Regions from separate parts of the Rhizobium sp. No.120 genome, predicted to be linked through region 2. Evidence: predicted binding sites of a transcription regulator. Region 2 holds the regulator's gene; the other holds the start of a gene.

Region 1 (3,574 bases), on a different contig from region 2:
TCACAAGGTGTTGTTCGACGAAATCGGGCGTCGAGGCGACGAAGCCGTTCAGCTTGATCAGCCGCTTGATCCGGCCGAGATCGCCGCCGAGGGCAGCTTTCGCCTGGGCGAGAATGTTGATGGCGCACAGCTCGGCCGCGCGCTGGCCGCCGGCGACATCCACATCCTTGCCGAGATGGCCCGTAACGCCGATCTTGCCGTTTTCCATCGGCAATTGGCCCGACAGATAGAGAAGATTGCCGCTGATGACATAGGGAACGTAATTGGCGGCCGGTGCCGCGGCCTGCGGCAGAACGATGCCGAGTTCCTTCAGGCGGCCCTCGATAGCGTCGGACATTTTCATCTCCCGTTTTGTTGTAAAAACTTCAAAAATCCGGCATCAAGACTAAATTCGGTCACTTAGGATCGGCAGCCTCGTTTCAGCCGAAAGCGTTCTTATAACATCGCGTGCGAGTCCAACAGGAGATAATGAATGTTCCGATCGAGTCTTGCTGCTACCGTCGTTTCAGGCCTGAGCATCCTGTCCCTGGGGGCTTCTGCAGCCTATGCGGCCGGTCCGAGCGGGCTGATCGCACATCGCGCCGTTTATGATCTCGAACTGAAGGATGCTTCCGATCGCTCCGGCATTTCCGGCATGGTCGGCCGCATGGTCTATGAGTTCGAAGGCTCCGATTGCACCGGATTCACCACCAATTTCCGCTTCGTAACGAAGATCGACACCGGTGATTCCACTCGCGTCAGCGACCAGCAGACGACGACCTTCGAGGATCTTGATAAGCGCCTGTTCCGCTTCGAAACCAAATCCTACACCGACAACCAGCTCGACAAGGATGTGCGCGGCGCCGCAAGTGACGACCAGAAGGGCATCAAAGTCGATCTCACGCAGCCGCAGAACAAGCAAGTCCAGATCATCGAGAGCCGCTTCCCGACGGAGCACATGCTCGACATCATCCACAATGCGAAGCTCGGCAAGAACTTTTTCGAGGCGCAGGTTTTCGACGGTTCCGACGATGGCGACAAGCCGCTGATCGCGACCACTGTCGTCGGCAAGGAACAGACGCCAGCGACGGATGATCCAGATGCTGACAAGGCTGGGGCATTCTCCAAGACACCTTTTTGGCCGGTGACCGTGGCTTATTTCAATGAAAGATCTACTGGCGACGCCACGCCCGTCTACCGCATGTCGTTTAAACTCTACGAGAACGGCATCACGCGCGACCTCACTATGGATTACGGCGACTTCGTGCTGACCGGCAAGCTCACCAAGCTTGAAGTTCTCGGTACGAAGGCGTGCCAATAATTCTCCCTCGGCGTGCAAGATCCCTGTCATAAAACTGTGATCCAAGTTTCATTATTGTGTGGAACGATCGGCACGCAGAGGTAAGCTTAGCTTCTCTCTGTGCCGATCTTGAATTGTGGTGGGGCGCGCGGGGGCATCGTCTTGGGGGCGATTGGCAATTTTTGCGGTCGGTTCCCGAGTCTATGGACGAGAAAGCACGACCTATGAGCAATACCGATATCTCCACCGGTTCCGCCAACACCCTGCTGGTCGCTGCGGCCGATCCGGCAGAAATTGCCCGCATAGGAGAGGGCATCGATCTGACCGACCGCGCCGGCATCTCCGTTTATGGCGACCGCGCTCAGCAAGCCGTTTCCGACTATTCCGACCGTATACTGCGCGAGGTCCGCAACCGCGATCTCGGCGAAGTTGGCAAGCTGTTGACCGATATCATCGTCAAGTCGAAGAAGCTCGATCCGGCCTCGCTGAAGGACGAAGGTTTCCTGTCGCGGATGTTTTCTTCGTTCAGAGCTAAGCTGGAGCGTTTCAAGGAGCAGTTCGAGGACGTGGCTGGCCAGATCAACCGCATCGGACTGGAGCTTGATCGCCACAAAGACATTCTGCGCCGCGATATCGCTCTCCTCGATGACCTGCATGAGGAGACCAAGCAATCCATCGTACAGCTCGACGCATATGTGCAGGCTGGAAAGACGTTTGCCGAGCGCTTCCGCGCGACGGAGCTTCCCCGGCTGAAAAGTGCCGCTGATGCGGCTTCGGCCAATCCCGGCGGCGGCATGCTGGAAGCGCAGGTCTATCAGGACAGCCTCCAGGCTCTCGACCGGTTGGAAAAGCGGGTCTTCTACCTGCAGCAGGCGCGCCAACTCGGCATTCAGCAATTGCCGCAGATCCGTATCGTTCAGGCCGGTGACGAAACTCTGATAGAGAACCTGCAAGCGACGTCGGCGCTGACCGTGCCGGCCTGGAAGCAGAAGATGGTGATCCTTTTGGGCTTGACCCAGCAGAAATCGGCGCTTGAACTGCAGAAGACCGTCACCGACGCCACCAACGACATGATCCGTCAGGCATCGAAAATGATGAAGGACCAGGCGATTGCCATAGAACAGCAATCGCAGCGCGGTATCGTCGACATCGACACGCTTGCTGCCGCTAACCGCGATCTGATCGACACGATCAGTGGCGTCCTGAAGGTGCAGGAGGACGGCCGCGCCAAGCGGGCCGAGGCCGAGCAGCAGATGCAGAAAATGACCATTGAGCTCAAGAAGGCGATGATCGAGGCGCGGTGAACTCATGGCAGTCCGCACTTTTGCTACCGCGCTGACGCTGGCAGGCACACTCCTATTGAGCAGTTGCAATGTCGGAGGGTACGTCTCTAAATTCTCGATCATTTCCGGCTCTGAAAACACCGTCCTACAGCCGATCGTCGAAGAGTTCTGCAAGGAGAAGAAGGCGGCCTGCAGCTTCACTTATGAGGGTACGCTGGATATCGGCCTGGCGCTGCAGAGCGAGCAGGGTGTCGAGCAGGATGCCGTTTGGCCGGCGTCGGGTGTCTGGGTCGATATGTTCGACACCAAACGTCGCGTGAAGTCGCTGACATCGGTCGCGCAGATGCCGGTCGTTCTCGGCGTGCGCAAATCCAAGGCCGAGGCGCTCGGCTGGGTCGGCAAGCCGGTCTATATGAAGGACATACTGGCGGCAGTGAAAAGTGGCTCGCTGAAATTTCTCATGACGTCGGCTACGCAATCCAATTCCGGCGCCAGCGCCTATCTCGCCATGCTGTCGAGTGCGCTCGGCAACAAGCCGGTTATAGAGCCGGGCGATCTCGACAAGCCGGATGTCCAGAGCGCAGTCCGGGCGCTGCTTGGCGGTGTGGAGCGTTCGTCGGGCTCGTCGGGCTGGCTTGCGGATCTCTATACGGACTCCGCCGGCAAGGGTGTGCTTTACGACGCCATGTGGAATTACGAAGCGATTCTGAAGGAAACCAATGACAAGCTTGCCGGCATGGGCAAGGAGCCGCTCTATGCCATCTACCCAGCCGATGGCGTCGTCGTCGCCGATTCGCCTATCGGCTTTGTCGATCACGGGCGAGGGCAGGAGGTAGAGACCTTCTTCAACCAGCTCGTCGACTATTTGCGCTCCGCGCCGGTGCAGAAGCGTATCGCCGATACGGGCCGCCGCATTCCACTCTCCGATATCGCTGCCAAGCCGGACCCGATATGGAATTTTGATCCGACCCGGATCGTGACGGCCATACGCATGCCGGAGCCCGCCATGATA
Region 2 (3,574 bases):
GTGTTTCGGAGAAGCCATGTCCTTACCTGTGCTCCAGAAAAAACAATAACGCCCGCGTGGGGCACGAACGCCCCAAATGCGGGCGGTAAGCTCAAGCCGATTTTTTGACGCGGGCAGCGCGCGCACGCTCGGCGGCACGCTCCAGGCGAGCAAGACCTTCGCGTGCTTCTTCGGCGGTAACGACCAGCGGCGGCAGCAGACGGATGACGTTGTCGCCCGCCGGCACGCCGAGCAGATGCTCGGCACGGATCGCCTGCAGCAACTCCGCCTGCGGAATGGCCGCCTTGATGCCGAGCATCAGGCCTTCGCCACGAACGTCCTCGATGATGTCAGGAAAGCGATCCTTGAGCGAGGCGAGCCCCTGGCGGAAGACCAGCGCGACATCGCGCACATGCTGCAGGAAACCTTCGGCAAGCACGATATCGAGAACCGCATTTCCGACCGCCATGGCGAGCGGATTGCCGCCATAGGTCGAGCCATGCGTCCCCGCCTTCATGCCCGAGGCGGCCTCCGCCGTCGCAAGGCAGGCGCCGAGCGGGAAACCGCCACCGATGCCCTTGGCGACAGCCATGATATCAGGCTTGATGCCGGCCCATTCATAGGCGAAAAGCTTGCCAGTACGGCCGACGCCACACTGTACTTCGTCGAGGATCAGCAGCAGGCCGTGTTCATCGCAGATCTCACGCAGCCCGCGCAGGAATTCGTTGGTGGCCGGACGGATGCCGCCCTCGCCCTGGACCGGCTCGATCAGGATTCCGGCCGTCGCATCTGTGATGGCAGCACGCACGGCATCGAGATCGCCGAACGGTACCTGATCGAAGCCCGGCGCTTTCGGGCCGAAACCTTCGATATACTTTTCCTGACCGCCGGCGGCGATCGTCGCGATTGTGCGGCCGTGGAAGGCGCCCTCGAAGGTGATGATGTGGAACTTCTCGGGATGTCCCTTGGCGAATTGATAGCGCCGCGCCGTCTTGATGGCGCATTCCAGCGCCTCGGCGCCCGAATTGGTGAAGAACACCTTGTCGGCAAAGGTCACTTCCGTCAGCCGCTTCGACAGCTTCTCCTGGCCGGGCACCTCATAAAGGTTGGACAGGTGCCAGACCTTGTCGGCCTGTGCCTTCAGCTCGGCGACAAGATGAGGATGGGCATGACCGAGCGAGTTGACCGCCACGCCGGCGGCGAAATCAAGGTAGCGCTCGCCATTTTCAGTGACCAGCCAGACGCCTTCGCCTCGCTCGAACCGCAGAGGAGCGCGCAGATAGGTGTCATAAAGCGGCGTGGTCTCGGCCATGGCCATATCTCCTGGATCACAACTTTAAGGACCGATCGCTTCCCTTTGATGAAACGGGTCCGAAAAAATCAAAAATGCCGCCTCGCGGCGGCCTGGGCACTATTGATGTTTTGCACCGCGATGTCAACAAAACTGGCGTTTTAGCAGTTGCGAGAAAGCGCTTGCCGGCAAAAGAGATGGGTTGGGCGGCGCCTATGGCAGAAATGCCACGCCCGGACAGCAAGTTGGGGAAAACCTCGAAATCGATTCCTCAAGATTCCCGCGACTCTTGTCACGGAGTCAGCCTCACACTAGGTTAAAAACCAATTGCTAGACTGCATGCGGCGGAACTAGTCACCACAATTTTAGAGCGTTTCGCGCCTCGATCCCATGCGAGGCAATGGTGAGGGATTCTGCCATCGGAAACGCGACAGCGGAGACAGGGCATGAATTGGACAGACGAACGCGTCGAGAAGCTGAAAAAGCTATGGTCCGAAGGTTTGAGCGCCAGCCAGATCGCTGCGCAGCTCGGTGGCGTAAGCCGTAATGCCGTTATCGGCAAGGTACATCGCCTGAACCTCCCCGGCCGAGCGAAGGCGGGCGGCACCACAACTGTGGCGCGCACGCCAAAGCGCGGCGCAGCAGCACCCCGCACCGCAACCTACGGATCGCGCGTCGCTACCCGCACGGTGGTCGCCCGCCAGCAGGGCGCAACGATGCTGAAGGAAGAGATCGAGATCGATTCCGTCAATGAAATCCAGTATCGCCCGGCATCGAATGTCGTCGTTCCGATCTCCCGTCGCCTCGGCCTGACGGAACTGACGGAACGCACCTGCAAGTGGCCGGTCGGCGACCCGCTGAAGGACGACTTCCACTTCTGCGGCAACGACAGCCCGGATTCTTCGCCCTACTGCACCTATCATCAGCGCATGGCCTACCAGCCGGTGCATGAGCGCCGGCGCAACAACGGCTGAAAGTGGCAGCAAGACAAAGAAAAACGGGCCCCTCGAGGCCCGTTTTTCTGTTTCCGCCGCTCCTGCATAATTCCTTAAATCGGAATCGATTTAAGGGAAAATTTTGCAGCATTTTAAGATGTTACAGCGACCTTAACGCGTCTTGAAAGACGCGTGGCGCTGTAATGGTGATACCCGAGCGGCAACCCGCTCAAGCTTCCATGGAATAGCCCGCCCCGCGAACAGTGCGGATGACATCCTGCATGTTGGAGAAATTGAGCGCCTTGCGCAGGCGACCGACATGGACGTCGACAGTGCGTTCGTCGACATAGATATCATGACCCCAAACGCCGTCGAGCAGCTGCGAACGCGAGAAGACACGGCCCGGCGAGGACATCAGAAACTCCAGCAGGCGGAATTCCGTCGGCCCCAGGCGCACTTCGCGGCTCTTGCGGTGGACGCGATGGGTTTCGCGGTCTAACTCGATATCGCCGCAACGCAGCACCGTGGAGAGAACCTCCGGGCGGGCACGCCGCAGCATCGCCTTGACGCGAGCCATCAGCTCCGGCGTCGAGAACGGCTTGACGACGTAATCGTCCGCGCCGGTCGAAAGTCCGCGCACACGCTCGCTTTCCTCGCCGCGGGCCGTCAGCATGATGATCGGCAGGCGCTCCGTCTCCGGCCGCATGCGCAGCCGGCGGCAGAGCTCGATACCGGACACGCCAGGGAGCATCCAGTCGAGGATCAGGAGATCGGGGATGCGCTCCTGGAGACGCAGCTCGGCCTCATCGCCTCTGAGGATCGTGTCGACCTCGAAGCCTTCGGCCTCGAGATTGTAGCGCAGCAGAACGCTAAGCGCTTCCTCGTCTTCTACAACAGCAACTCTCGGAACCATGCGCCTATGGTCTCCTTTCTTCGCTTCCAGATTATTCCGTCACTGCGCCGACGGTATTGGCGGTATCGTCCTTCGGGCGCTCGCCTTCCGGCTGCGCGCCTGTCGCCATGTAATAGATCGTCTCGGCGATGTTGGTGGCATGATCGCCGATGCGCTCAATGTTCTTGGCACAGAAGAGAAGATGCGTGCAGGTGGTGATGTTGCGCGGATCTTCCATCATGTAGGTCAGCATCTCGCGGAAGAGCGAGGTGTACATGGCGTCGATCTCTTCGTCGCGCTCGCGGATCGACACGGCCTTGTCAGGCGAGCGGGTCGCGTAGACATCGAGAACTTCCTTGAGCTGGCTCAGCGCCAGTTCGGAGAGATGCTCGATGCCGCGGGCGAGACGGCGGGGAACACCAGTTCCCTGCACGGCGATGACGCGCTTTGCGGTGTTCTTTCCGAGATCGCCAACGC

What was found. The regulator PhoB, encoded in region 2, activates phosphate uptake and scavenging genes when phosphate is short. The targets are predictions, from matches to a motif close to TGTCATNNANCTGTCAT.
Positions count from the first base shown of each region.
Region 1: ACYJRZ_RS11100 (toxic anion resistance protein) is a predicted target of PhoB. The motif match lies at 1,325-1,341, and genes of this name have one in related genera.

Region 1 is NZ_BAAJNQ010000003.1:120,658-124,231, reverse strand. Features, by position in the region: gene ACYJRZ_RS11110 (RidA family protein) at 1-337, opposite strand, end outside; gene ACYJRZ_RS11105 (cell envelope integrity EipB family protein) at 473-1,300, shown strand; gene ACYJRZ_RS11100 (toxic anion resistance protein) at 1,504-2,583, shown strand; gene ACYJRZ_RS11095 (substrate-binding domain-containing protein) at 2,588-3,574, shown strand, end outside.
Region 2 is NZ_BAAJNQ010000002.1:410,354-413,927, reverse strand. Features, by position in the region: gene argF (ornithine carbamoyltransferase) at 1-18, opposite strand, end outside; gene ACYJRZ_RS07745 (acetylornithine transaminase) at 92-1,291, opposite strand; gene ACYJRZ_RS07740 (GcrA family cell cycle regulator) at 1,717-2,244, shown strand; gene phoB (phosphate regulon transcriptional regulator PhoB) at 2,435-3,118, opposite strand; gene phoU (phosphate signaling complex protein PhoU) at 3,150-3,574, opposite strand, start outside.